2 regions of the Streptomyces sp. NPDC038135 genome follow, and region 2 is predicted to be linked to the other one. Evidence: riboswitches for the same ligand, from Rfam matches in the RefSeq annotation. Region 2 holds a riboswitch; the other holds the start of a gene.
The links. Region 2 has a riboswitch for glycine ahead of gcvT (glycine cleavage system aminomethyltransferase GcvT). Riboswitches for the same ligand answer to the same signal wherever they lie in the genome.
Positions count from the first base shown of each region.

Region 1: linked by a shared signal. The riboswitch ahead of gcvP (aminomethyl-transferring glycine dehydrogenase) and the one ahead of gcvT (glycine cleavage system aminomethyltransferase GcvT) in region 2 are both predicted to bind glycine.

Region 1 covers NZ_JBVJXS010000006.1:3,181-17,632, forward strand. Annotated here, with positions in the region: gene ACZ7JA_RS17520 (mannose-1-phosphate guanyltransferase) at 1-243, shown strand, start outside; gene ACZ7JA_RS17525 (DUF881 domain-containing protein) at 366-1,286, shown strand; gene ACZ7JA_RS17530 (small basic family protein) at 1,283-1,615, shown strand; gene ACZ7JA_RS17535 (DUF881 domain-containing protein) at 1,621-2,526, shown strand; gene ACZ7JA_RS17540 (FHA domain-containing protein) at 2,717-3,547, shown strand; gene ftsR (transcriptional regulator FtsR) at 3,586-4,320, shown strand; gene ACZ7JA_RS17550 (bifunctional nuclease family protein) at 4,407-4,880, shown strand; gene ACZ7JA_RS17555 (MerR family transcriptional regulator) at 5,147-5,830, shown strand; gene ACZ7JA_RS17560 (DNA polymerase IV) at 5,908-7,311, shown strand; gene ACZ7JA_RS17565 (PRC-barrel domain-containing protein) at 7,394-7,765, opposite strand; glycine riboswitch at 7,885-7,979, shown strand; gene gcvP (aminomethyl-transferring glycine dehydrogenase) at 8,154-11,039, shown strand; gene ACZ7JA_RS17575 (TOBE domain-containing protein) at 11,102-11,521, opposite strand; gene ACZ7JA_RS17580 (ABC transporter ATP-binding protein) at 11,550-12,695, opposite strand; gene ACZ7JA_RS17585 (ABC transporter permease) at 12,739-13,584, opposite strand; gene modA (molybdate ABC transporter substrate-binding protein) at 13,581-14,405, opposite strand.
Region 2 covers NZ_JBVJXS010000011.1:26,120-40,571, reverse strand. Annotated here, with positions in the region: gene ACZ7JA_RS29325 (ABC transporter substrate-binding protein) at 1-800, opposite strand, end outside; gene ACZ7JA_RS29320 (ABC transporter permease) at 860-1,858, opposite strand; gene ACZ7JA_RS29315 (enhanced serine sensitivity protein SseB C-terminal domain-containing protein) at 2,208-2,993, opposite strand; gene ACZ7JA_RS29310 (enhanced serine sensitivity protein SseB) at 3,216-4,010, opposite strand; gene ACZ7JA_RS29305 (AAA family ATPase) at 4,076-4,753, opposite strand; glycine riboswitch at 4,931-5,028, shown strand; glycine riboswitch at 5,029-5,142, shown strand; gene gcvT (glycine cleavage system aminomethyltransferase GcvT) at 5,186-6,313, shown strand; gene gcvH (glycine cleavage system protein GcvH) at 6,428-6,805, shown strand; gene glyA (serine hydroxymethyltransferase) at 6,820-8,097, shown strand; gene ACZ7JA_RS29285 (L-serine ammonia-lyase) at 8,179-9,546, shown strand; gene ACZ7JA_RS29280 (M28 family peptidase) at 9,627-11,378, opposite strand; gene ACZ7JA_RS29275 (helix-turn-helix transcriptional regulator) at 11,762-12,763, shown strand; gene ACZ7JA_RS29270 (GH25 family lysozyme) at 12,883-13,437, shown strand; gene ACZ7JA_RS29265 (NADPH-dependent F420 reductase) at 13,454-14,140, opposite strand; gene ACZ7JA_RS29260 (EF-hand domain-containing protein) at 14,289-14,452, opposite strand, start outside.

The DNA of each region.
Region 1 (14,452 bases), on a different contig from region 2:
GACCTGGCGACGCCGTGGGCCGTCAAGGGCCTCGTCATGCGGCGGGTCGTCGAGGCGGCCGGGGACCGGTCCGTCGACACGACCGACGGTGTGCGGGTCGTGGAGACCGACGGGCGCTGGGTGATGGTGCTGCCCGACCCGGCCGAGGCCGTCACCCACCTGTGGGCCGAGGGGCCGGACGACGCCTCGGCGCAGGCCCTGCTGGACGAGTGGGCGGCCGTGGTGGACAGCGCCGGGCGGTAGGACCGGCGGCTCCGGACGGCGAAAGCCACCGCACGCGCGCGTGCCGGACAGGTGTCCCCGAGGGGGCCTGTCCGGCACGCGCGCGTGGGGCCGTTCGGAGGTACTGCTCGCGACATGCGACGATGTGCGGCATGCCGCAGCAATCCCCCGTTCGGAGCAGCCCTCCGCGGCCGTCGCGCCCGGACGCGTCCATGTCGCTGATCACCAACGTCATGGACCACAGCCTCGACGACGGCTACGCGGAGGCGGCCGCCCGGCGGGAGGCGCAGGGTGAGGCCGGCGGGCTGCCGAAGACGCTCCGCGCGAAGCTGGGCCTGGCGGCGGGCCTGGTCCTCGCCGCGCTGGTGGTCACCGTCGGAGCGGCGCAGGCGAGGATCGCGGCCCCCGTGGTGGCCAAGGAGCGCCAGGAGCTCATCGACCGCATCGACAAGGAGACCGCGGACGCGGACCGGCTCGAGAGCGACGTCGACAAACTGCGCGACGACGTCGACACGCGCCGGCGGGCGGCATTGCGACGCAGCGGCGGGGGCTCCGAGGCCGATCTTATGGGTGTGCTGTCGGGCGCGACCGCGGTGCACGGCCCCGGCGTCAGGCTGGTGGTGAACGACGCCAAGGAGGCCAGCGCCGGCGGCGACGGCTCCAATCCGCGCGAGACCTCCGGCTTCTCCGACACCGGCCGGGTGCGCGACCGCGACATGCAGCGGGTGGTGAACGGGCTGTGGGCCTCTGGGGCCGAGGCCGTCTCCATCAACGGCCAGCGGCTGACGGCCCTGTCCGCGATCCGCGCCGCCGGTGACGCGATACTGGTCGACAACAGGCCGCTGGTGCCGCCGTACACGGTGCTGGCGGTGGGGGACGGGCAGAAGCTGAGCACCAGGTTCCAGGACAGCGCCGACGGGCTGTATCTGCACGCCCTGGAGGAGAACTTCGGCATCCGGGCCACCATCTCCACCGAGGGGGACGTCCGCCTGCCCGCCGCACCGAGTGTGACCGTACGCACAGCACAGCCGAACGCCGATAAGACTGAGAAGGGCACATCGTGATCGCCGTACTGGGCCTCATCGTGGGAGTCGTGGCCGGCCTGTTGGTCCGGCCGGAGGTTCCGGCGGTCGTCGAGCCTTATCTGCCGATCGCCGTCGTGGCCGCGCTCGACGCGGTGTTCGGCGGTCTGCGGGCCATGCTCGACGGCATCTTCGACGACAAGGTCTTCGTGGTGTCGTTCCTGTCCAACGTGGTGGTGGCCGCGCTGATCGTCTTCCTGGGCGACAAGCTGGGCGTCGGCGCGCAGTTGTCCACCGGTGTCGTGGTCGTCCTCGGCATCCGCATCTTCTCCAACGCCGCGGCGATCCGGCGACACGTCTTCCGGGCTTGAGAGCGATGAGCAACCAGGACGAGCAGCCGGAGAACAGGCTGCGCAAGGAACTGCCCGACGAGGTCCCTGCCCCGGCCGCCCGGCCGGAGCGCACGCCGACCGGTCCGGAGCGGGCCCCCGTGGGCCCGGAGCGGACGCCCGACGGGCCGAGGACGCCCGCCGAGGGAGCCGGGAGCGCCGAACCCCCGCTCACCGGCCGCCAGCGGCTGATCAAGGGGGTGTGGCCGCCGCGCCTCACCCGGGCCCAACTCATCGTCGCCGTGCTGCTGTTCGGTCTCGGCTTCGGTCTGGCCGTGCAGGTGGCGTCGAACAGCGACAGCGACAGCGCGCTGCGCGGGGCACGTCAGGAAGACCTCGTTCGCATCCTCGATGAACTGGACGACCGTACTCAGCGTCTTGAGGACGAGAAGCAGGGACTCGACAAGCAGCGTCAGGAGCTGCAGAGCAGTTCCGACCAGGCGGCCGAGGCGCGCCGGCAGACGGCCGAGAAGGAGAAGCAACTCGGCATTCTGGCGGGCACCGTGGCGGCGCAGGGTCCCGGCATCACCATGACGATCGAGGACCCGAAGGGGACGGTCAAGGCGGACATGCTGCTCGACGCGATCCAGGAGCTGCGCGCGGCCGGCGCGGAGGCGATCCAGGTGAACGGCGTGCGCGTGATCGCGAGCACCTACTTCACGGACTCCGGCAAGAGCGTGAGCGTCGACGGGAACAAGATCAACGCACCGTATCGTTTCCAGGTCATCGGCAAGTCGCAGGATCTCGAACCGGCTCTGAACATTCCGGGAGGCGTGGTGCAGACTCTGGAGAAGGAGCAGGCCACGGTGACCGTCGAGCGGTCGGACAAGATCGTCGTGGACGCCTTGCGACAGGTGAAGCAGCCTGACTACGCTCGGTCGTCCTCCCAGTGAACCGGTGGTGCATGGGGGGCGTCCGGCAGGGGCATGAGGTTGCGGGGGGTCGGCGCACCGAAGAAGTGGCGCGTGGTGGAAACTGTCTGGTGGATACGGACGTTGTGAGGATGTCCGGGTCGACCGGTGTAGGCAATCAGGGTTCGTCCTGCCCCACGGGCGGGTCTGTTTCGGTCAAGGGGAATCGCCCGTGAAGTTGTTTGCGAAGTTGTTCGGCAAGAGCGCGCGAGAGGGCGGCGACAACGCGACCGCTCGTCATCGTGCCCAGCCTGACGCAGAGGGCCAGCGCCCGCTGTTCCGCGACCAGGTCGCTGGTCCGGGCGGTGACATTTCCGGAGGCCAGGGCGCGGCGTCTGTTGACCCTGCCCAGTCCGGCGGCATAGGTTTCGGGCAACCGTCACCCTCAAGTGCGGGTGGAGGGTTTGCCTCCGACCCCTATGCGCCCAACGCCCCCGCGGGGCAACCGCGGCAGGAGGATCCGTCCATGTCCGTCCTGGTGTGTACGAGGTGCGGTAACCGCAACGCGGAGAACGCCCGCTTCTGCTCCAACTGCGGTGCGCCGCTGCGGCCCGGTGTGGCGGCGGAGCGTCCCTCGGAGACCACGTCCACGATCTCCATCTCCGGCATCGAGGCCTACGACGCCGAAGTGACCGGGCAGACGCAGGTGCCGATGCTCTCGCCCGAGGCGCAGGCCGCGGTCGACGCGCTGCCGCTGGGCTCGGCGCTGCTGGTGGTGCGCCGGGGGCCGAACTCGGGCAGCCGCTTCCTGCTGGACAGCGACCTGACCACGGCCGGCCGGCACCCGCAGAGCGACATCTTCCTGGACGACGTCACGGTCTCCCGCCGGCACGTGGAGTTCCGGCGCTCCCCGGACGGCTCGTTCACGGTCGCCGACGTGGGCAGCCTGAACGGCACGTACGTCAACCGCGAGCGGATCGACCAGGTGCCTCTGTCGAACGGCGACGAGGTGCAGATCGGCAAGTACCGGCTGGTCTTCTACGCGAGCCGGCAGGGCATCTGACCCCTGGACTTCCGTCCGGGGGAACCCAGGGAAGGTCCATGCTGCACACACCGAGCGGCGGTGCCCGAAGCGGTACCGCCGCCACGGACGGGCTGATGAGCATCGGCGCGGTGCTGAACGCGCTGCGTGACGAGTTCCCCGACGTCACCATCTCCAAGATCCGCTTCCTGGAGGCAGAGGGGCTCGTCGAGCCGCGGCGGACGCCGTCGGGGTACCGCAAGTTCGGTCCCGGGGACGTCGAGCGCCTCGCGCACGTCCTGCGGATGCAGCGGGACCACTATCTGCCGCTCAAGGTGATCCGTGAGCACCTGGACGCCATGGAGCGCGGCGAGGCCGTGCAGCTGCCCGTGGTGGGGCGCCAGCGCACCGGGGACGACCCGCCGGAGCCGTCCGAGCGGCCCACGGTGGCCCGTGTCGGACGGGCCGAGCTGCTCGCGGCGGCCGGCATCGGCGAGGACGACCTCGCGGAGTGGCAGTCGTACGGGCTGATCGCTCCACTGGAGGACGGGGTGTACGACGCGGCGGCCGTCACCGTGGCCTCGCTCGTGGCCGAGCTGGGGCGGTTCGGGATCGAGCCGCGCCATCTGCGGGTGATGAAGGCAGCGGCCGACCGGGAGGCGGGCCTGGTGGACCAGGTGGTGGCCCCGCTGAAACGCCACCGCAACCCGCAGACCAGGGCTCACGCCGAGGCCCGCGCGAAGGAGCTGGCGGCGCTCACGACACGGCTGCACGCGGCGCTGGTGCAGAGTGCTCTCGGAGTGCGGCTGCCCTGAACGGCGGGGCGTCCCGCGCGGCCGGATCGGGCACCTGTTCCCGGCCCGACTACCCAAAGGTCCCGAGCACGGCCTAGGGTTGCTGTGTGAACGAGCTCGATGTCGTAGGTGTCCGGGTCGAAATGCCCTCCAACCAACCGATCGTGCTCCTGCGCGAAGTGGGGGGCGACCGTTACCTCCCCATCTGGATCGGGCCGGGGGAGGCCACGGCGATCGCCTTCGCCCAGCAGGGCATGGCCCCCGCGCGGCCGCTGACCCACGACCTGTTCAAGGACGTGCTGGAGGCCGTCGGCCAGGAGCTGACCGAAGTGCGCATCACGGATCTGCGTGAGGGCGTCTTCTACGCGGAGCTGGTCTTCGCCAGCGGGGTCGAGGTGAGCGCCCGTCCCTCCGACGCCATAGCGCTGGCCCTGCGCACCGGGACGCCGATCTACGGCAGCGACACGGTGCTGGACGACGCCGGCATCGCGATCCCGGACGAGCAGGAGGACGAGGTGGAGAAGTTCCGCGAGTTCCTCGACCAGATCTCGCCCGAGGACTTCGGCACCAGCAGCCAGTGAGGCGCGAGCGGTTCCGGGCCCCGCTAGCGGCTCTGTGCCCCGGGGCGGTGGCGCGGGTGGGTCGTGCAGTGTCGTGGCAATTGCCACCGGCCATCCAGAGCGTCACGCGGTCTTCCGCGAGAGCATTCGGCTAGCCTTTCCCCGCGGTGGGGCACGAGAAACCACTCTTAGGGTGATTATCACCCGGCGTGGCGAGTGTGGCGATCGTTGACGCACCCCTGGTGACTGCCTACCGTCGAGAGGGCAGTTCAAGGACGGAGGTCGGCGTGAGAACGAGCGGCGACGGTACGGCTGGGGGTGCCCCCGGACGCGGTTTCGGGGAGAGCGGTCCGTACTCTCCCCCGAGTTCCCAGCCGCGTTCCAGTGGGCAGTACGCATATCCCGGCGGCGCGGTCGACCACGCCCCACAGCGGCCGACGGCGGTGCCGGACGGCGGAGGGGTGGCGTCCATGGCGTCCGAGGAGATCGGCTACCGGGGTCCCACGGCATGTGCGGCCGCCGGCATCACATACCGGCAACTGGACTACTGGGCCCGCACCGGACTGGTCGAGCCGAGCGTGCGGCCCGCGTACGGTTCGGGCACGCAGCGCCTCTACAGCTTCCGGGACGTGGTCGTCCTCAAGATCGTGAAGCGGTTCCTCGACACCGGGGTCTCGCTGCAGAACATCCGCACGGCCGTGCAGCACCTCCGGGAGCGCGGGTTCCAGGACCTGGAGCGCATGACCCTCATGAGCGACGGCGCCACCGTCTACGAGTGCACCTCGCCGGACGAGGTGCACGCCCTGCTCCAGGGCGGCCAGGGCGTGTTCGGGATCGCCGTCGGCGTGGTCTGGCGGGACGTGGAGAGCGCGCTCTCCCAGCTGCACGGTGAGCGTGTCGACACGGGGGAGACCCTGGTCGGTCACAACCCGGCCGACGAGCTGGCGCGGCGCCGCAACCGGGCCGTCTGACCGCGCCCCGCTGATCCGCGCCGCACCGCGCGGGCCGTGCGCCCGCGTTGTCAGTGGTGTGGTGCAGCATCGGAGGTGTGAGAAACGCGCCCACGATCCTGCATCTCGACATGGATGCCTTCTACGCCTCCGTGGAGCAGGCGTCCAAGCCGAGCCTGCGGGGCAAGGCCGTGGTCGTGGGCGGGCTGGGACCGCGCGGGGTGGTGGCCACCGCCTCGTACGAGGCGCGGGTGTTCGGGGTGCACTCGGCGATGCCGATGGCCCAGGCGCGCCGGCTGGCGCCGAACGCCGCGTACCTGGTGCCCCGCTTCAATCTGTACCGGTCCGTGAGCGAGCAGGTGATGGCGCTGCTGCGGGAGCTGTCGCCGCTGGTGGAGCCGCTGAGCCTGGACGAGGCGTTCGTCGACCTCGAGGCCCGGGAGGCGGCCTGGGACGCGGACTCGGCGCGCCGGGTGGGGACGAAGCTGCGCTGCGACATACGGGCGGTCACCGGGCTCACCGGTTCGGTGGGGCTGGCCGCCTCCAAGATGCTCGCGAAGATCGCCTCGGAGGAGGCCAAGCCCGACGGACTCGTCCTCGTCGAACCCGGCACCGAGCGGGCGCTGCTCGGGCCGATGTCGGTGCGGATCCTGCCCGGGGTGGGACCGGCGACGGGGGACCACCTGCGGCGGGCCGGGATCACCACGGTCGAGGAGCTGGCCGAGGCCGGCGAGGACGAACTCGTACGGCTCCTCGGCAAGGCGCACGGGCACGCGCTGTACGCGATGGCGCTGGCGCGCGACGACCGGCCCGTGGTCGCCGAGCGGGAGGCCAAGTCGGTGTCGGTCGAGGACACCTACGACGTGGACATCCACGACCGGATGAGGGTCGGTCTCGAGGTGCGGCGGCTCGCCGACCGGTGCGTGGGCCGGCTGCGCGGTGCCGGGCTGTCGGGGCGGACCATCGTGCTGAAGGTCCGCCGGTACGACTTCTCGACGCTGACCCGGTCGGAGACGCTCCGAGGGCCCACGGACGACCCCGCCGTGATCCGGGAGGCGGCCGAGCGGCTGCTGGACTCCGTGGACACCACGGGCGGCGTGCGGCTGCTGGGGGTCGGCGTCACCGGGCTCGCCGACTACACCCAGGAGGACCTGTTCGCCCAGGCGGCGCAGCCGTCCGGGGAGGCGCGGTCGCCGGAGGAGGCCGTGACCGAGCCCGTGCCGGAGCGGCCGGAGCCCGGCGAGCGGCAGTGGCGCGCCGGGCAGGACGTGCGGCACGCCGAGCTGGGCCACGGCTGGGTGCAGGGCAGTGGCCTCGGCCGGGTGACCGTGCGCTTCGAGACGCCCCAGTCGGGGCCGGGGCGGGTGCGGACGTTCGGCGTCGGGGATCCCGCGCTGGAGCCGGCGGATCCGCTGCCGCTGGTGTCGGCCCCGGAGCCGTCGCCCGGGGTGCCGGACATGGGGCCGCCGAGCCTTTCGGGCGCTGTCGACGCCGATCCGTAGCGGGTTGCAGGGCCGACCGGGTGCCGGCGCCACCGTGGTGGGGTGCTCCGCCTTCCCCCGCGCGGTGGCCGACGGCGCGGGATCAGGGCTCCTCCGTGCCCGCCAGCTTGCCGAAGTCGTGGTCCGCGAGCGGGGAGGGCGCAGCCACGTCCAGGCCGTAGTGGTGGTAGAGCTGGAGTTCCTGTTCGGGGGAGAGGTGGCGGCCCACGCCGAAGTCGGGTGCGTCCTTGATGAGCGCGCGGTCGAAGGGGACCCGCAGGGCGCCCTCGACGATCTCGCTGGGCTCCAGGGGGACGAAGGCGTCCCGGGAGAACAGACCGGTGCGTATGGCGGCCCACTCCGGCACGCCGGTGGCGTCGTCGAGGTACACCTCGTCGATGGTGCCGATCTTGGTGCCGGTGCGGTCGAACGCCTTGCGGCCGATCAGGTTGCGCGGATCGATGTCGGTCTGCACGGTCCCTCTCCCTCCACGTGGTCGCAACTCATCCGTAAGCACTACGAAAGAGCACAATCAGGGAGGCGGCCACTCGAAGGCCCGGGCGTTGACCTCGCTGGTAGGCTGACAGCGGCTGCTGACCCCGTGCGGGAGAGTCCTCCGACCACCTCGGAGGCGCCGAAGGAGCAAATCCTCCCCGGAATCTCTCAGGCCCACGTACCGCACGGACGAGGTCACTCTGGAAAGCAGGGCGGATGTCGACGGCGTCCGCCCTCACCGACGGTGAAAGCCGGCGCCTTCGGGCCGCCGGTGAAGCTCTCAGGTCGAGATGACAGAGGGGGAGGCCGTCGGGGTATCCGTACCGGGGTGCCCCTCGAAGGTCGTGTCAGACCAGGAGGCCTCCGCAATGACCGCCCATCGCACCCCGCTCTCCGAGCTCGAAGCGGGCATCCCCTTCGAGCAGCGCCACATCGGGCCCGACCAGGAGGCGCGGGCCAAGATGCTCGCGCACGTCGGCTACGGCTCGCTCGACGAGCTGACCGCCGCCGCGGTCCCGGACGTGATCAAGAACGCCGACGCCCTGGACCTGCCGGGCGCCCGCACCGAGGCCGAGGTCCTCGCCGAGCTGCGCTCGCTCGCCGACCGCAACCAGGTCCTCGGCTCCATGATCGGCCTCGGCTACTACGGCACCTTCACCCCGCCGGTCGTCCTGCGCAACGTCATGGAGAACCCCGCCTGGTACACGGCCTACACGCCGTACCAGCCGGAGATCTCCCAGGGCCGGCTCGAGGCTCTGCTGAACTTCCAGACCATGGTCGCCGAGCTCACCGGGCTGCCGACGTCCGGCGCGTCCCTGCTGGACGAGGGCACGGCCGCCGCCGAGGCCATGGCGCTCTCCCGGCGCATGGGCAGGAACAAGAAGGGCCTGTTCCTGATCGACGCGGACGTCCTGCCGCAGACCGTCGCCGTGATCGAGACGCGCGCCGAGCCGACCGGCGTCGAGGTCGTCGTCGCCGACCTCTCCGACGGCATCCCGGCGGAGATCGCCGAGCGCGAGATCAACGGCGTGCTGCTCCAGTACCCGGGCGCCTCCGGCGCCGTCCGCGACATCAAGCCCGTCATCGACCAGGCGCACGGGCTGGGCGCCCTCGTCACCGTCGCGGCCGATCTGCTCGCGCTCACCCTGCTGACCTCGCCGGGCGAGCTGGGCGCCGACATCGCCATCGGCACCACCCAGCGCTTCGGCGTGCCGATGGGCTTCGGCGGGCCGCACGCCGGCTACATGGCGGTGCACGAGAAGTTCGCGCGCAGCCTGCCCGGCCGTCTCGTCGGCGTGTCCGTCGACGCCGACGGGCACAAGGCGTACCGCCTGGCGCTGCAGACCCGTGAGCAGCACATCCGCCGTGAGAAGGCCACCAGCAACATCTGCACCGCCCAGGTGCTGCTCGCCGTGATGGCCGGCATGTACGCCGTCTACCACGGCCCCGAGGGGCTGCGCACCATCGCCCGCCGCACCCACCGCTACGCCACGATCCTCGCCGAAGGCCTGAAGGCCGGCGGCGTCGAGATCGTGCACGGCGCCTACTTCGACACCCTCACCGCGCGCGTGCCCGGCAGGGCCGCCGAGGTCGTGGACGCGGCCCGGGCGGGCGGCGTCAATCTGCGTCTCGTCGACGCCGACCTGGTCTCCCTGGCCTGCGACGAGACCACCAACCGGGCCCAGGTGGAGGCCGTCTTCGCGGCCTTCGGCGTGGACGGCGACATCGAGGCGCTGGACGCGGCGGCCGGCGAGGCCCTGCCCGAGGCCCTGCTGCGCACCGACGACTACCTCACCCACCCGGTCTTCCACGAGCACCGCTCCGAGACCGCGATGCTGCGCTACCTGCGCCGGCTCGCCGACCGTGACTACGCGCTCGACCGCGGCATGATCCCGCTGGGCTCCTGCACCATGAAGCTCAACGCGACCACCGAGATGGAGCCGGTCACCTGGCCCGAGTTCGGGCAGCTGCACCCCTTCGCGCCCGCCGAGCAGGCCGAGGGCTACCTGACGCTCATCCGCGAGCTGGAGGACCGGCTCGCCGAGGTCACCGGCTACGACAAGGTCTCGCTGCAGCCGAACGCCGGATCGCAGGGCGAGCTGGCCGGTCTGCTGGCCGTGCGCGGCTACCACCGCGCCAACGGCGACGAGCAGCGCACCGTCTGCCTGATCCCCTCCTCCGCGCACGGCACCAACGCGGCCAGCGCCGTGATGGCCGGCATGAAGGTCGTCGTCGTCAAGACCGCCGAGGACGGCGAGATCGACGTCGCCGACCTGCGGGCAAAGATCGAGCAGCACCGCGACGAGCTGGCCGTGCTGATGATCACCTACCCGTCGACGCACGGTGTGTTCGAGGAGCACGTCGCCGACATCTGCGCCCAGGTCCACGACGCGGGCGGCCAGGTGTACGTCGACGGCGCCAACCTCAACGCGCTGGTCGGCCTCGCGAAGCCGGGTCACTTCGGCGGCGACGTCTCGCACCTGAACCTGCACAAGACGTTCTGCATCCCGCACGGCGGCGGCGGCCCCGGCGTCGGCCCGGTGGCGGTCCGCTCGCACCTGGCGCCGTACCTGCCGAACCACCCGCTGCAGCCGGCGGCCGGCCCCGAGACCGGTGTGGGCCCCGTCTCCGCCGCGCCGTGGGGCAGCGCGGGCATCCTGCCGATCTCGTGGGCGTACGTCCGCCTGATGGGCGGCGAGGGGCTCAAGCGCGCCACCCAGGTCGCCGTGCTCTCCGCCAACTACGTCGCCAAGCGCCTCGAGCCGCACTACCCGGTGCTCTACAACGGCCCCGGCGGCCTGGTCGCGCACGAGTGCATCATCGACCTGCGCCCGCTGACCAAGGCGACCGGCGTGAGCGTGGACGACGTCGCCAAGCGGCTCATCGACTACGGCTTCCACGCGCCGACCATGTCCTTCCCGGTGGCCGGCACGCTGATGATCGAGCCGACCGAGTCCGAGGACCTGGCGGAGCTGGACCGGTTCTGCGACGCGATGATCGCCATCCGCGCGGAGATCGAGAAGGTCGGCTCCGGAGCCTGGCCGGCGGAGGACAACCCGCTGCGCAACGCCCCGCACACCGCGCGGGCGCTCGGCGCGGACTGGGACCACGCCTACAGCCGCGAGGAGGCCGTCTTCCCGGGCGGTGTCTCGGTGGCGGACAAGTACTGGCCGCCGGTGCGCCGCATCGACCAGGCCTTCGGCGACCGCAACCTGGTGTGCTCCTGCCCGCCGCTGGACGCGTACGAGGACTGAGCGAGCCGTACGTGTGAGCCCCGCCCGTGGACCGGGCGGGGCTCCCGCGTCTCCACGCGCCCTCAGGCCGTGGCCAGCGACACCTCGGTCGCCTTGATCAGGGCGACCACGTCGGAGCCCACGAAGAGGCCGAGGTCCTCGGCCGCGTCCCTGGTGACCACCGCCGTCAGCTCGCCGCCCGCGACGGCGACCTTCGCGGAGGCCATGACCTCGCCCCTGGTGAGGCGGGTGAGCGCGCCGGGGAGCTGGTTGCGGATCGACAGGCCCTCGATCCTGCCGGTGGCCAGGGAGACCTCGGTCGACTTCACCAGGGCGCGGACGGCGGTGCCGGGGGCGAGGGCGAGTTGCTCGGCGGCGTCCCGGGTGATGGCGGCCGTCAGCTCCTGGCCGCCGTCGAGCCGCACCTTGACGATGGCCATGACCTCGCCAGGACGGACCTCGGTCACAGTGCCGGGGAGCTGGTTGCGGATGCTCAGAGTCATGAGCACCCACCGTAGAGCGCCCGCCCGGTCAGGCCGGGTATGCGTGGGTCTGCGTCGCCTTCACCGTCGCCCAGACCGACGCACCCGGGTGCAGGTCCAGCTCGGCGGCGGCGACGGTGGTGAGATCGGCGGCGAGGGGGAGCTCGCCGGTGAGGTCGGCGCGGATCTGGTCGCCGTGGGTCTCCAGGCCCGCGACCTCGCAGGCCCACAGGTTGCGGGCGCTGGCGCCCGAGGGCCGGTCCCTGAAGAGCGTGACGGCGGCCGGCGGGAAGGCCACGAAGACGGGGCCGGACAGGTCCTCCGTGGTGGTCACCGAGGGGCCGGCGTCCAGCCGTACCGCGTGCCCGCCGGCCTGCCCGCGGTAGAGGTTGAGGCCGACCAGCCGGGCGATGTAGTCGGTGCGCGGCCGGCGGGCGATCTCGCCGGGGGTGCCCTGCTGCACGACGTGTCCGTGCTCGACGACGACCAGCCGGTCCGCGAGCACCATGGCGTCCAGCGGGTCGTGCGTGACCAGCACGGCGACGGCCTCGAACTCGGCGAGGTGGCGACGGAGCTGGGCCCGGACGTCCAGGCGGGTGCGGGCGTCCAGCGCGGCGAGCGGTTCGTCCAGGAGCAGCAGCCTCGGCCGGGTGGCCAGGGCGCGGGCGAGCGCGACGCGCTGGGCCTGGCCGCCGGACAGGCGGCGGGGCTTGGCCCCGGCGTGCCCGGCGAGTCCCATGCGGTCCAGCCAGGCGGCCGCCTGCGCGCGTGCCTCGGCCTTGCCGACGCCCTGGCAGCGCGGCCCGAACGCCACGTTGTCCAGGGCGGACAGGTGCGGGAAGAGCAGGTAGTCCTGGAATACGACGCCGACCGGGCGGGACTCCGGCGGGGTGCGCTCCAGTGAGGTGCCGTCCAGCCGCAGGTGGCCGCCGGTGAGCGGGAGCAGTCCGGCGAGGGCGCGCAGGGCGGTGGTCTTGCCGGCGCCGTTCGGGCCGAGCAGGGCGATGACGTCGCCGGGGGCCGCGGTCAGCGCGACGTCGAGCCGGAAGCCCTCCCGGTCCACGACCAGCCGGGCGTCGAGCCCCTGCCCGCCGGGGGCCTCCGGGCCGGTTCCGGCAGCGGGCAGGGGGGCCCGCGCCCCGGTCGGCACCCGCGCGGGACCGGCTTCGGTCCACACCTCGCCGTCCGTGTCCATCTCGCCTTCCCTTCTCACCCTGGACTCCCTGCCCATCGTGCCCTCACGTCCCCGTCAGCCACCGGTCGCGCAGGCCCGCCAGCACCGCGATCGACACGGCCAGCAGGACCAGGCTCAGCGAGATCGCCGCCTCCGGGTCGTTCTGCAGGGCGAGGTAGACGGCCAGCGGCATGGTCTGCGTACGGCCGGGGAAGTTGCCGGCGAAGGTGATCGTCGCCCCGAACTCGCCGAGCGCGCGCGCCCACGCCAGCACCGCGCCCGCGGCGACACCGGGCGCGATCAGCGGCAGGGTGACCCGGCGGAAGGCGGTGAACCGCGAGGCGCCGAGCGTGGTCGCCGCCTCCTCGTAGCGCGGGTCGGCGGCGCGCAGGGTGCCCTCGACGCTGATGACCAGGAACGGCATCGCGACGAAGGCCTCCGCGATCACCACCCCGGCGGTGGTGAAGGGCAGGGTGATTCCGAACCACGCGTCCAGCCACTTGCCGACCACCCCGTTGCGGCCGAGGGCGAGCAGCAGGGCCACGCCGCCCACCACCGGGGGCAGGACCAGGGGCAGGGTGACCAGGGCCCGTACGAGACGGCGGCCGGGAAAGTCGGTGCGCGCCAGCAGCCAGGCCAGCGGCACCCCCAGCACGAGACTGACGCCGGTCGCCGCCGTGGCGGTGACCAGGGACAGCTGCAGGGCCTGCCACACCTCGGCGCTGGTCAGCTGATCGGGCAGGCTGCGCCAGGGGGCGCGGACGAGCAGCGCGAGAAGGGGCAGCAGCAGGAACGCCAGAGCCACGACACCGGGCACCAGCAGAGGAAGCGGCACGCCGCGCGCGCGTCGGCCCCGCGGCCCGCCCGTGCGGGGGCCGGCCGCGGTGCCGGGCTTTCCGGGTGACGTCACGGCTCGAGGAACCCGGCCTCGCCCAGGACCCGGCGGCCCTCGACGGACCGCACCAGCGCGATGAACGCCTTGGCCGCCGGCGCGTTGCCCGCGTTCTTCAGCAGGGCGATCGGATAGTCGTTCACGGCCTTGGCCGACTCGGGAAACTCCACGCCCTCCACCTTGTCACCCGCCGCCTTCACATCGGTCTTGTAGACCACGGCGGCGTCGGCTTCCTTCAGCTCCACCTTGGTCAGGGCGCTCTTGACGTCCTGTTCGTAGGAGACGGGAGTGAGCTTGAGCCGGCTGGCGTCGAGGGCCTTCTGGGCGGCGGCGCCGCACGGCACCGTCTTGTCGCACAGCACGACCTTGAGGCCGGATTCGGTGAGGTCCTTCAGGGAGGACACCTTGCCGGGGTTGCCGGGCAGTGTGGCGATCTCGAGCTGGTTGCGGACGAAGGTCGCGGGAGCGCCCACCGCGTCCTTCCTGTCCGTCACGATCGCCATGGTCTTGGGGCTGGCGGCGGCGAACACATCGGCCGGAGCTCCGCTGGTGATGCTCGCGGCGAGCGTGTCGCTGCCGCCGAAGTTGAAGCTGACCCTGGTGCCGGGGTGCTGCTTCTCGAACTGCTTGCCCAAGGTCGTGAAGCTCTCCTTCAGGGAGGCCGCGGCGAACACGGTGACCGAGCCGGACAGCTTCGGGGACGCGGAGCCCGACGCGTCCGAAGCGCCGGCCGGTGAGTCGCCGGAGGAAGAGGAGCAGGCGCTGAGCGATATCAGGGCGGCGGCTCCCGCACCGGCCAGCTGCAGCATCCGCCGGGTCCGGCGCACGGAACGGGTCATCACGGATCTACTCCTCGAGTCCTCGGACGAGCTGTCGCGCCCTGCCA
Region 2 (14,452 bases):
TGCTTGCGCAGCGGGTCCGTCTTCGCGTCCCAGTTCTCGTTGCGCACGAGCACGGCCTGCTTGCCGTCCTCGTAGCTCTGGAACTTGTACGAGCCCGACGACACGATGTGCTTGACGTAGTCGACGCCCTTGTCCTTGGACTGGGGCACCGGCGCGGTCTGCGGGGCGGCGACGAGGTAGTCGAACTCCTGGAACGCCTGGTTCAGGTGGAAGACGATGGTGGTGTCGTCCGGCGTCTCGATGGAGGACAGGCCCTTGCCGCTCTTGTCCTTGTAGGGGCCCTTGTACTTGTCGCCCTTGGCCATGAACTGCTGGAAGTAGTTCGGGCCGAGGGAGAGCACGTCACGCGCGAAGTTCGAGCGCTCGACGGCGTACTTGACGTCCTTCGAGGTGATCGGCGAGCCGTCCTCGTACTTCAGGCCCGAACGCAGCTTGTACGTCCAGGTCTTGCCGCCGTCGCTCGGGACGCCCTTGCTCGCGGCGAGGTCCGGGACGAGGGTGTTGCCCTTCTCGCCGGCGCCGGGCTGGAACGTCATCAGCGGGCGGGCGTAGAGCCGGCTGAGGTTGTACATGTACGCGTAGTACGTGTTGCCGGGGTCGAAGGAGTCCGGCACGTCGGACAGTTCGTAGGTGACCGTGCCGCCCTTCTTGTCGGAAGCGTTGACCACACCCTTGGTCGCGGCGTTGGCCCCGGCGGACGAGCCGTTGTTGTCCTTGTTGTCATCGGCCTTGCTGCAACCTGCAACGAGCAGGCTGGCGGAGCCGATGGCCGCGATAGCGGCCAGCGCTGACCTTCGCATGATGGGTGCTTTCCCCTCCATAGTCGGAAACTTTTCGGGCTCTCGGGTGGTCGCAGGCGTCAGCGGCTGCGCGGGTCGAGAGCGTCGCGGAGACCGTCGCCCAGCAGATTGAACGCCAGGACGGTCACGAAGATGGCGAGACCGGGCACGATCATGAACTGGGGATCGACCTGGTAGTAGGTGACCGCTTCGCGGAGCATGCCGCCCCAGGAGGCCTGCGGGGGCTGGATGCCGACACCGAGGAAGCTCAGGGACGCCTCGAAGAGGATGTTGGTCGGGATGAGCAGCGTCGAGTAGACGATGATCGGGCCGACCAGGTTGGGCATCAGCTCCCGGAACAGGATGTACGGGCCCTTGGCGCCCATGCCGCGGGAGGCGTCCACGAACTCGCGCTCACGCAGGGCGAGGGTCTGGCCGCGCACGATCCGGCCCAGGTAGGGCCAGTTGAAGAAGCCGATGACGAAGATCAGCACGCTCAGGTGGAGCGGGAGCCCGTTGAGGCCGAACGCGCCGCCCTGGAGCGTGGCGGAGATCGCGATGGCGAACAGCAGGAGGGGGAAGGCGAGGAAGGTGTCCATCAGGCGGCTGATGATGTTGTCCACTCGGCCGCCGTAGTAACCCGCGATGACGCCCATGATGGCGCCGATCACGTTGGAGAGGATCGTGGCGCCGAAGGCGACCACCAGCGACACCCAGGAGCCCTCCAGGACTCGGGTGGCGATGTCACGGCCGAACTTCGGGTCCACGCCGAGCGGGTGGTCGGCGCTCATGCCGCCCCAACTGCCCTTGGGCAGCGAGGTGTCGGGGGTGATCAGGTCCTGGTTGAAGGCGTTGGGGTCGAGGCCGAGCAGGGCCTGCAGGGGCCGGGAGAGGACGGCCAGGGCGATCAGCAGGACGACGATGACGGCGCCCGCCACCGCGACCTTGTCCCTCTTGAATCTCGACCAGGCGATCTGCCCAAGGGAACGACCCTCGATCCGCCCCTTACCGGCACCCTCGAGCACAGCTTCCGGCTGTGCCTCGGCTGCCGCCCCGGTGGTCTCGATCGGTGCGGTCACAGTGACCCGACCCCTCTCGCCGGTGGTGACCGGCCTGCGCCTGCCGCGGTTTGCGGCTTTGTCGACTTGCCTCGATCGTGAGGTTCGACCTCACGTCTGAATCGCGAGTCTTCAGCTTCTTTGCGATCACCCGCCAGAGCTGACGGGGAAAGTATGCGCAACCGTGATGCAGTCCAGGGGATTCCGTTATCCGATCAGTGGGTAACGGCCACCGGACGCGGGGCACTTGGGGCAGACAGCTGTTTTGTTTCGAAACGGACGAAACATCGCTCTTCTACGCGCGGAGAAGTCCGTCTCGGACACGAATTCTCCATCACTGTCCAAGTGGCGGACTACCCGGCCCGGTTGCTCAGTAGCCCCCGTGGACCGGCGGGTAGCCGTACCCGGGAGCCGGCGCCTGGGGCTGCGGCGGGGTCTGCGGCTGCGGCTGGGGGACGGCCGCGTGCGCGTCGCGATCGTAGAACGGGCGGGCGTTGGCCCGCATCCACAGCACCACCGGGTCGTAGTCGTCGGTCATCGCGACCGTGGACACCGGCAGCCCCTCGGGGACCGCGCCGACGGACTGCTGCATCATGGCGCGCACCGAGTCGACGGAGGCGGGCGAGGTGTCGTACACGTCGAGGCCGATGGCGAGGTACGGCGCGCCGAGCGTGGGCTGCACCCAGGCGCGGCGCAGCGAGCGCAGGGCCGGGGTGCGGTGGGCGTTCTGCGCGAGCAGGGCGTAGAACTGCGCGACGTCGACGCCGGGTTCCGACAGCCGCAGCGGGCCGGCGGGCTGGCGGTCGAGGCCGGTGGCGATGCGGCGCAGGTCCGTCCAGGGGATGCCGACGCCGCCGCCCGGGGCGTGCGGGTTGAGCCAGAGGCCGTAGTGGTCGGGGTAGAGGGTGCGGGCCACGTCGAGCCCGTCGACCACCTCGTACGAGCGGTTCCAGCCGCTGGCCGAGAGTTCCTGCGCGGAGGTCACGCAGGGGGCGTAGCCGAGGCCGTCGACCTCCATGTTCCCGTACTGGGCGTCCGGGGACCCGGCCTGGCCGTGCCACAGCAGCATCCAGATCTGGCCGGAGGAGGGAGTGGCGAGGGCGCGCAGCAGTGCCTCGTAGGCGTCGTAGCGGCCGGGGGTGACCTGGCGCAGCATGTGCTCGACGCTGCCGCTGTGGCTCGCGCTCACCTGTCTTACCGGCCCTTCTCGAATCAGTGCCCCGCGTTCGGAGACAGCTTAAGCGCCGATCGGCTCGGAGCCCCGGGTTCCTGCGCGGGCGCGGGTGGGCGGAGGCCGGTCGGCCGGTCTCGCCGCTGACGGAGCCGCTGACCGACACCGCCCCGCGCCCCCGGGTCCGTGCCTCCTCGGCGCCGCCTTCTAGTGGCCGTACTGGTAGAAGGGGCGGACGTGGGACTTGAGCCAGGTGGCCACCGGGTCGTCCGTGACGTCCAGAAGGACGAGGTTGACCTGCCATCCGACCGGCGCCTTGCCCAGGGCCCGGCCGAGGGCCTCCAGCGGAAGGGCCCGCAGGTCGCCCTCCCACTGGGAGAGTTCGACGCCCACGAACATCACGGGGTCGGCCGTCTCCACCGAGGCCAGGCAGCGGCGGGCCGTGACCACCACGCCGGTGCCGGCGAACTCGGCGGAGGCGGCGGCGAGGAAGTCGACCGGGTCGTCCTGCCAGTCCGGCTCGAAGAGGCGGACCCGGCCGCCGGTGGCCGGGCCGTCCAGCGGGGTGTGGCCGGTGCGGCACAGTTCGGCCACCGCCTCGGGCGGCAGCGGCAGGCCGACCACCCCGTCGGGGTTCACGAGGATGCCGGCCTGCGGGGGCAGCCCGCGCGCGAACTCCACCGCCGGGGCGACGGTGAAGGACATGTGGGAGCCGGCCGCCAGGCGGAGCTGCTCCTCGGAGCTGAAGACCGGGACGTACACCTGGCCCTCGATCTCCATCGTGGGCAGGTCCAGCGGTCCGCTGTGCGGTCCGCCGCCGTTGGGCAGCGGGACCCACAGCAGGCTGCGGCCCAGCACCTCGGCGATCCGCCCGCCCGCGCCGGGTATGCCGAGGGAGGCCGAGAGCACCTCCTCCAGTTCGTTGCCGGGCCAACCGCCGTGCGGGTGGGGGTGCGTCTGTGCCGGGAAGTCCGCGGGAAGGTCCGCCGCCGAGAAGTCCATCTGCCTGCCGCCTGCTGGGAACCACTGCTGTGGTCCGAAAGGCTAGCGGGTGGCCGTGACGGCGCTCAGCCGGATCGGCCGGCGAAGCCGATGCGGCGCAGCACCGCGGCGGCGTCCCGGTCCAGCAGCACCGCCGAGCCGCAGCCGGCGGGCAGCTCCCCCCGCTCCACCGCGCGCAGCAGGCGGGCCGCCGTACGGCGGTGGCGGCGGAAGGCGTAGCGGGAGACGCCGCGGCCGCGCTCGCGCTGGCCCGCGCGGGCGGTCTCCGCGGTGACGTCGAGCAGCAGCAGGTGCAGGGTGCCGCCGCGGCGGCGGGCCGCGCGGACCAGCCAGCCGCGCACCCAGGCCTGCGTGCCGCAGTCGTGGACGACGACGCCCTCGCCGGTGCCGAGGGCGCGGCGCAGTGCGGCGTAGTGGGCGAGCCGGACCAGGGGGCGGTACAGCGCGTAGGGCAGGAAGCGGGGCACGCGGGCGGCCCAGCGGTCGCGGGCGTCCTGGGAGTCGACGCGGTGGCCGGGGACCGCGCGGTGCATCAGGGTGGACTTGCCACTGCCGGGCAGCCCGGTGACCACCACCAGGTCGCGGGGGCCGAAGAGCAGGTCGTGCGGGCTGCGCCCGGCGCGCTCGCGCAGGTCGCGGACGACCGGGGCGGGCCGCCCGGCGCAGCGCTCGCGGGCCGGGGCGGAGGGCTGCTCCGGCATCGCGAGACCGGTGGTGGCGGCGTAGGCCGTGGTCCTGTTCACCGTCATCGTCCTCCCCTGTGGGCTCGGTAACCCTTTGCCCATCGAATGTAAAGAGAAGGTAATGCGCCGGTCCAGCGGTTGGGTACGCGTACTGCCACAGCTCGGTTACAGATGCGGGCCCTGACGGGGCGGGGCGCGGCGTGCAATGATGTGCGCGCCAACTGCATACCGGCCGCTTGAATCCGCGCGGGAGAGTTCCCAGCCAGCTCCGCTGGGACGCCGAAGGAGCAAGTCCCTCCCTTGAATCTCTCAGGCCCCGTTACCGCGCGGGCGAGGCACATCTGAAAAGCGGGCCGCTGCGACAGTGGCTCCACCCAAGGTGCAAGCCGTGACCACTCCTCGTGAGGATCATGGCGAACCTCTCAGGTTCCGATGACAGATGGGGAGGAACGTTCCTCGCCTGTCATACCTGCCCTGGGAGACGACCGACCGATGAGCAGTACCGAACCCACTCCAGCGCGCCGCACCGCGCTCGACGCCCTGCACCGTTCGCTCGGCGCGACGATGACCGACTTCGCCGGCTGGGACATGCCGCTGCGCTACGGCTCCGAGCGCGACGAGCACGTCGCGGTGCGGACCCGGGCCGGCCTCTTCGACCTCTCCCACATGGGCGAGATCACCGTGACCGGGCCGCAGGCGGCAGCCCTGCTGAACTACGCCCTGGTGGGCAACATCGCCTCCGTCGGCGTCGGCCGCGCCCGCTACACCATGATCTGCCAGGCCGACGGCGGCATCCTGGACGACCTGATCGTCTACCGGCTGGCCGAGCACGAGTACATGGTCGTCGCCAACGCCTCCAACGCCCAGGTGGTGCTGGACGCGCTGACCGGGCGCGCCGCGGGCTTCGAGGCCGAGGTGCGCGACGACCGCGACGCCTACGCGCTGCTCGCGGTCCAGGGCCCCGAGTCCCCCGGCATCCTGAAGTCGCTGACCGACGCCGACCTGGACGGCCTGAAGTACTACGCGGGCCTGCCCGGCACCGTCGCCGGCGTCCCCGCGCTGATCGCGCGCACCGGCTACACCGGCGAGGACGGCTTCGAGCTGTTCGTGAAGCCGGAGCACGCGGTGGAGCTGTGGCAGGCGCTGACCAAGGCGGGCGAGGGCGCCGGCCTGGTGCCGTGCGGCCTGTCCTGCCGGGACACCCTGCGCCTGGAGGCGGGCATGCCGCTGTACGGGCACGAGCTGACCACCTCCCTGACGCCCTTCGACGCCGGGCTGGGCCGGGTGGTGAAGTTCGAGAAGGAGGGCGACTTCGTGGGCCGCGAGGCGCTCACCGAGGCCGCCGCCAGGGCCGAGCAGAACCCGCCGCGCAAGCTCGTCGGCCTGGTCGCCGAGGGCCGCCGGGTGCCGCGGGCCGGGTTCTCCGTCGTCGCGGGCGGCGAGGTGATCGGCGAGGTCACCTCCGGCGCCCCCTCCCCCACCCTGGGCAAGCCGATCGCGATGGCGTACGTCGACGCGGCGCACGCGGCGCCGGGCGCCGAGGGCGTCGGCGTGGACATCCGGGGCAGCCACGAGCCGTACGAGGTCGTGGCGCTGCCCTTCTACAAGCGCCAGAAGTAGACACTGGGCGCGGTCCGTCCCCGGACGTGACCCTGCGCACATCCCGCTGCCCGGCAGCGGATCCGGCAGTCCCCCATTCATCAGCACTCCCGCGCGTACAGGAGAATTCAGGCCATGAGCAACCCCCAGCAGCTGCGCTACAGCAAGGAGCACGAGTGGCTGTCGGCCGCCGAGGACGGCGTCTCGACGGTCGGCATCACGGAGTTCGCGGCCAACGCGCTCGGCGACGTGGTCTACGCCCAGCTCCCCGAGGTCGGTTCCACGGTGTCCGCGGGTGAGACCTGCGGCGAGCTGGAGTCGACCAAGTCGGTCTCGGACCTGTACTCGCCGGTCACCGGTGAGATCACCGAGGTCAACGAGGACGTCGTCAACGACCCGTCGCTGGTGAACTCGGCCCCCTTCGAGGGCGGCTGGCTGTTCAAGGTACGCGTCACCGAGGAGCCGGCCGACCTGCTCTCCGCCGACGAGTACACCGCCCAGAACGCCGGCTGAGGAGTCGTAGCCGTATGACTGTCCTGAACACGTCCCTGCACGAACTGGACCCGGAGATCGCCGCCGCGGTCGACGCCGAGCTGAACCGCCAGCAGTCGACGCTGGAGATGATCGCCTCGGAGAACTTCGCGCCGCTCGCGGTGATGGAGGCCCAGGGCTCGGTGCTGACCAACAAGTACGCCGAGGGCTACCCCGGCCGCCGCTACTACGGCGGCTGCGAGCACGTCGACGTCGCCGAGCAGATCGCCATCGACCGGATCAAGGAGCTGTTCGGCGCCGAGTACGCCAACGTCCAGCCCCACTCCGGCGCCTCCGCGAACCAGGCGGCGCTGTTCGCCCTCGCCCAGCCCGGTGACACCATCCTCGGCCTGGACCTGGCGCACGGCGGCCACCTCACCCACGGAATGCGGCTGAACTTCTCCGGCAAGCAGTTCGACGTGGTCGCCTACCACGTGGACGAGGCCGGCCTGGTCGACATGGCCGAGGTCGAGCGGCTCGCCAAGGAGCACCGCCCCAAGGTGATCATCGCCGGCTGGTCGGCCTACCCGCGGCAGCTCGACTTCGCCGAGTTCCGCCGGATCGCCGACGAGGTCGAGGCGTACCTGTGGGTCGACATGGCGCACTTCGCGGGCCTGGTCGCGGCGGGTCTGCACCCGAACCCGGTCGAGTACGCGGACGTGGTCACCTCCACGACCCACAAGACCCTCGGCGGCCCGCGCGGCGGCGTCATCCTGGCGAAGAAGGCCTTCGCGAAGAAGCTGAACTCGTCCGTCTTCCCGGGCTTCCAGGGCGGCCCCCTGGAGCACGTGATCGCGGCCAAGGCGGTGTCCTTCAAGGTCGCCGCCTCGGAGGAGTTCAAGGAGCGCCAGCGCCGTACGGTGGAGGGCGCCCGCATCCTCGCCGCGCGGCTGACCGCCGCCGACGCCCGCGAGGCCGGCGTCAACGTGCTGTCCGGCGGCACGGACGTGCACCTGATCCTGGTGGACCTGCGTGAGTCCGAGCTGGACGGGCAGCAGGCCGAGGACCGCCTCCACGAGGTCGGCATCACGGTCAACCGCAACGCCGTCCCGAACGACCCGCGTCCCCCGATGGTGACCTCGGGCCTGCGCATCGGTACGCCGGCCCTGGCGACCCGGGGCTTCACGGCCGAGGACTTCACCGAGGTCGCGGACGTGATCGCCGAGACCCTCAAGGCGTCCGCCCCGTTCGAGGGCGCCGCCGTGGAGGGGCTCAGGGCCCGGGTGAAGGCCCTGGCCGACAAGCACCCGCTGTACCCGGGTCTGAACAAGTAAGTCCCTGTTTCGCCGGGCACCGCGCACACTGGAACGTGTGCGCGGTGCCGCACCCGCACCACCCCGTATTGAGGAGTTTCCGTGGCCATCTCGGTCTTCGACCTGTTCTCGATCGGCATCGGCCCGTCCAGCTCCCACACGGTCGGTCCGATGCGCGCGGCGCGCATGTTCGCCCGCAGGCTGCGCAACGAGGACCTGCTGGGCTCCGTCGCCGCGGTGCGCTGCGAGCTGTACGGCTCGCTCGGCGCGACCGGCCACGGCCACGGCACCCCGAAGGCGGTGCTGCTCGGTCTGGAGGGCGCCTCGCCGCGCACGGTGGACGTCGAGTCGGCCGACGAGCGGGTGGAGACGATCAGGCGGTCGGGCCGGATCTCGCTGCTCGGCGAGCACGAGATCGCGTTCTCCTTCGACGACGACCTGGTCCTGCACCGCCGCAAGGCGCTGCCGTACCACGCCAACGGCATGACGGTGTGGGCGTACGACGCGGTCGGCGCCGAGCTGCTCTCCAAGACGTACTACTCGGTCGGCGGCGGCTTCGTCGTGGACGAGGACGCGGTCGGCGCCGACCGCATCGTGCTGGACGACACGGTCCTGAAGTACCCCTTCCGCACCGGTGACGAGCTGCTGCGCCTGACCCGGGAGACGGGTCTGTCGATCTCCTCGCTGATGCTGGAGAACGAGCGGGCCTGGCGCACCGAGGAGGAGATCCGCGCGGGCCTGCTGGAGATATGGCGGGTCATGCGCGAGTGCGTCCAGCGGGGCATGACCCGGGAGGGCATCCTGCCCGGCGGTCTGAAGGTGCGCCGGCGCGCGGCCGTCTCGGCCCGCCAGCTCCGCGCCGAGGGCGACCCGCTCGCGCACGCGATGGAGTGGATCACGCTCTACGCGATGGCGGTGAACGAGGAGAACGCGGCCGGCGGCCGGGTGGTCACCGCCCCGACCAACGGCGCGGCGGGCATCATCCCGGCGGTCCTGCACTACTACATCAACTTCGTGCCGGGCGCCGACGAGGACGGCGTGGTCCGCTTCCTGCTCGCCGCCGGCGCCATCGGCATGCTGTTCAAGGAGAACGCCTCCATCTCCGGCGCCGAGGTCGGCTGCCAGGGCGAGGTCGGCTCCGCCTGCTCCATGGCCGCGGGCGCCCTCGCCGAGGTGCTCGGCGGCAGCCCCGAGCAGGTGGAGAACGCGGCCGAGATCGGCATGGAGCACAACCTGGGCCTGACCTGCGACCCCGTGGGCGGACTGGTCCAGATCCCGTGCATCGAGCGCAACGGCATGGCCGCGGTGAAGGCGGTCACCGCGGCGAAGATGGCCATGCGCGGCGACGGCTCGCACAAGGTGTCCCTGGACAAGGTCATCAAGACCATGAAGGACACCGGCGCGGACATGTCGGTGAAGTACAAGGAGACGGCCCGGGGCGGGCTCGCGGTGAACATCATCGAGTGCTAGCGACTGCGCCGTGGCGGGCGCCCGGGGAACGGGGGCCCGCCACGACGCGTCTCGTCACCTGCCGCCGGGCTGTCGGACGATCAGCCGGTCGTCAGGGTGACGTCGTCGACGACGAAGCTGGTCTGCAGGCTGGAGTCCTCGGAGCCGGTGAAGGTCAGCGTGATCTGCCGGCCGATGTACTGGCTCAGGTCGAGCGTGCGCTCCACGTAGCCCGCGGCCGCGTTGACGTTGGAGTACGTCTGCTTCACGGTCCCGTCGACCTTGACCTGGAAGGTGTCGTACGCCGTGGAGCCCGACTCGCCGGTGTCGATGTGCAGCCAGTACTTCAGGGTCGCCCGGGTGCAGCCGGCCGGGATGGTCACGGTCTGGCCGACCGTGTCGGTGGCGGTGGAGCCGTAGCCCGCCAGCCACGCGTACCGGGTGCCGGAGTGGGCTGACTGGCCGCTGAACGCGCCGATCGCGCCGGTGTCGCCCGTCCACGGCGACGTGCCGCTCTCGAAGCCGCCGTTGGCTACGGTCTGCGAGGCGGTGCAGCCGCCCGCGCCGGTGACGGTCAGCGTGTACTGCGCGGTGTGCGTGGTGGAACCGGTGCCGGTGATCGTGAGGTTGTACGTCCCCGGGGCCACAGAGGAGCCGACGGTGACGGTCGCCGTGGACGAGCCGCCGGAGGTGACCGAGGCCGGGCTGAAGGAGACCGTGACCCCGGCGGGGGCGCCCGAGGCGGACAGACCGACCGTCTGGGCCGAGCCGTTGGTCGTGGCGGTGGACACGGTGGTGGTCACCGAGGCGCCCGGGGCGGTGCTGCCGGTGGCGGGGCTCGCCGAGAGCGAGAAGTCGTCGGCCGGGACGGTGGCCGAGACCGCCTGCGACCACAGGGTGTAGGCGACGCCGTCGGCGCTGCGGTTCAGCCCGGTGGCGTTGATGTTGCTCGTGGTGTCGCACGAGGAGTGGTAGCAGCTGTCGTACGCGGCGTTCGCCGTGCCGCCCCACTTGGCCGCCTGCGCCGAGGTCTTGCGGGCGCTGGCGCCCATGGCGTAGCCGGAGGTGGGGATGCCGTAGTTCTCGAAGGAGTAGTCGTCGGAGCGGCCGGCGCCCTCGGTGTTCTCCTCCGGCTGGAGGTTCAGCGAGTCCCAGTAGGCCTTCATGGGTGCGGCGGCCGCGGAGGTGATGTGGTTGATGAAGTAGCCGCCGTTGCGCGAGGCGACCATGTCGAAGTTGTAGTACGCCTTGATCGCCGAGCGCTGGGCGGAGGTCAGCGAACGGACGTAGAAGTCCGAGCCGTTGAGGCCCTGTTCCTCGTCCGTCCACCACCCGAAGCGGACGCGGCCCGCCATCGACGGGTTGGTCTCGGCGAGTTTCAGCGCGACCTCCAGGAGGGTGGCGCTGCCGGAGCCGTTGTCGTTGATGCCGGGTCCGGCGGAGACGCTGTCGAGGTGCGAGCCGAACATGTACACCTTCGACGCGTCGCCGTGCGGCCACTCGGCGATCAGGTTGGGTCCCGCGCCGCTGGTGCAGCCGGAGGTGCAGGCCTGCTCGGTGACGGTGTAACCGGCCGCCTGGAGCTTGCCCTTCACGTAGGCGACCGAGTCGCGGTAGCCCTGGGTGGTCGACCTGCGGTTGCCGCCGTTGCGGGTGGCTATGGCGTTCAGCTCGGTCAGGTGCGCCTGGACCTTGGTGACGTCGATGTCGGGTGCGGCCGCGGCGAGTGCGGCCGGGGCGCCGGTGCCCTCACGGGCCGGCGCGGCGCTCGCGGGGAGCGCCGCCAGGCCCAGTGCGGCGGCCAGGGTGACACCTGTCAGGGACAGCCCGGTCGGGGAGATTCTTCGAAGCACCGTGTCTCCTTCGTGGGGTGGGAGGAACCGGGAGGCGGGGCGTGGTGGTGCCGCGCCCCCCGGCCGATGCGGGTGGGGGTGCGGACCCGGGTGGGCGGTCCCGCACTGCCGTAATGAGCATGCGCATGCCAAGCGCGGGTCAAGCCTCGCCGCGCGGAACCGGCCGGATCCGGGGGTCGGCGCCCCGCTCCTCGACGGCTCCCGGCGAGTGGTGGGGCTGGGGAGGCGTACCGGGTGCCACGAGGAGTTGGGCGGGCGGCGACGAGGTTAACCGCCGTACGGTCCGTCCGCTCCTGTCCGATTCCGGCACGTCCGCTTCCGGCCAGGGCGGCCGCCCGGTGACGTCCCTGGCCTCATCCGGGAGGGGCCCGTATCGTGCGCGCATGCATCCGGCGCAGAACCCCTCGCACGGGCCGGCCGCCGCCGAGGCGCGAGCGGCCTACCTGGCCATGGTCGAGCGGATCTCGGCGTCGGGAGCCCGGGACGCCACCGCCGAACGGGAGGAACTACGGCGGCTCCCGCAGGAGTTGGCCCGGTGGCTCGCCGACCGGCGGCTCCTCGACCCGGACGGCGACCGGCTGAGCACTCCGGACCGGGCCCTGCGGCGCATCGTCGCGGAGCACCGGCGTCTGCTGCGGGAGACCGCCGAGCGGGCCGGCCGGGACGCCGAGGCGCTGGACGACGTGCTGTCCGTGCTGACGGCCCCGCGGTTCGACGCCCGGGAAGCGGTGGAGACCGAGTACTTCACGGACCGCGAGCGCACCCGGAGGCGGCTGGAGGAACTGGACGCGCTCAGCCGGGAGGAGTTCCTGGCGATGCGCAACTCCTTCCCCGACGCGCAGGTCCTGGAGTCCAGCCTCGCCGGGGACCTGGACATGCTGGCGAACGGCGTCCGGGTGCGCATGCTGACGTCCCAGCAGGCCGTCCGCTCACAGGCGCCGGCCCGCTATCTGAACGCGCTGACCGAGGCCGGGGCCGAGGTGCGGGTCGCCGCGACGGTGCCGCTCCACATGAACGTCCTGGACCGGGCGATCGTCATCATCGGGGCGGGGCCCGGGCCGCAGGGCGAGGGCGGCGACGTCATCCTGCACAGCACGCCCGTCGCGCAGTGCTTCCGCAAGGTCTTCACCCACGCCTGGGACCTCGCCCGGCCGCACACCGTACGCCGGACCGGGCGCGGACGCGCCGGATGCGAACTGTCCGCGCAGGAACGCGAGGTGCTGGCCCTGCTGGCCACCGGCGCCAAGGACGAGACCATCGCCCGCCGGCTGGCCTGTTCGGACCGCACCCTGCGCCGCCTGATGAACCAGATCATGGAGAAACTCGGCACCTCCAGCCGCTTCGAGGCCGGGGTCACCGCCGCCCGCCTGGGCCTGGTGGGCTGAACTCCCGCACCGTGCGGGCCGTCGCGACGGCGGCCGGGAGGCGGGGGCGGATCTCTCGGGCCGGACGGGGCATATATGAGTCAACTCCTGCAACCCCACGGCACCCAGGGGGTCCCCCCATGCTGCACGGCATCGACGTCAGCGCGTACCAGTCCTCGTCCTACGGCACGGACGGCATCTCCTTCGTCTTCATCAAGGCGACGGAGGGGCGTTCGTACGTCAACCCCCGGCTCTCCGCGCAGACCAAGCACGGGCGCGACGCCGGACTGGTCGTCGGCTACTACCACTTCCTGTGGCCGGGGCACATCACCGCTCAGGCCGAGTACTTCGTCCGGCACGCCCCGGAGAAGGCGGGCGAACTGCTCGCCGTCGACTGGGAGACCACCAGCGAGGGCAACCACGCGAGCAACGCGGAGAAGGACCTGTTCATCCGGACCGTGAAGCAACTGCGGCCGCACAACCGGGTGCTGCTGTACACCAACCGGGACTACTGGCTGAACAAGGACCGCACCTCGTACGCCGGCGACGGCCTGTGGATCGCCGACTACGTGAGCGCGGGCCACCCCCGCATCAAGGCCAAGTGGCGCTTCCACCAGTACAGCAGCGAACCCCACGACAAGGACGTGGCCGCCTTCGCGGACAAGGCCGCCCTGCGGAAGTGGGCCACGCCCTGACGACGCCGTCGGCGGGTCAGCCGCGGAAGGCCGCCGACCGCTCCGGGGAGGCCTCCGCGAGTGCCTTGCGGACCGCTTCGACGCCCGCCCGCAGGCCGTAGACCGGGGTGTCCGGCTGCTGGCGCCAGGAGTCGTCGATGCCGCCCGCGTCGACCGTGTCGAAGCCCAGCTCGTCGATGAGGTCGCGGACGATCCGCTTGGCGGTCTCGTCGTCGCCGGCGACCGGCAGCGCCATCCGCTCGGGGTCGCCGGCCGGGCGCGGGCGGTCCAGGATGTCCTGGGCGTAGGTGCCGTTGAACGCCTTGATCACCGGGTGCCCGAGGTGCCGCTCGGTCCAGCGGCTCTCGGTCAGGCCCTCGTCCTCGATCCCGGCGATCCGGCCGTCCCGCTGCTGCGGGTAGTAGTTGCCGGTGTCGATCACCGCCACGTTCTCGGCGGCGCCGGACAGCAGGCCGGAGGGCAGGCCGGGGACCGCCTTCAGGGGGACGGTGACCACGACGACCTCGGCGCCGTCCGCGGCCTCGGTCGCCCGTACCGCCGTCGCGCCGGTCTCCTCGGCCAGTGCCTTCAGGGTCTCGGGGCCCCGCGAGTTGGCCACGGACACGTCGTGCCCGAGCGCGGTGAGCCGCCGGGTCAGATTGCCGCCGATGTTGCCCGCGCCGATGATGCCGATCTTCATGACAGACCTTCCCAGTCCATGCATGTGCATGCTTCTGACCTGGGCGACAACCCCGGGGGCCGCCGGGCTATTCCGGCCGTTACGGCGTACGGGGTACGCGGGCGGCGGGCCGGCGCGGCTCATGACGGAGGGGGTGCCGCCCCGCTGCGGGACGGCACCCCCTCCGGGCAGGTCACTTGCTCAGGTAGGCCCAGAACTCGTCGAACGACAGGACCTTGTCGCCGTTGAGGTCACGGGTGCGGATGACGGCCTCCGCCACGGTGTCGGTGACGTTCCAGTCACCCCCCTGGGCGAGGGCGGACTTGAACTCCGCCGCGGTGATGAAACCGTCACCGT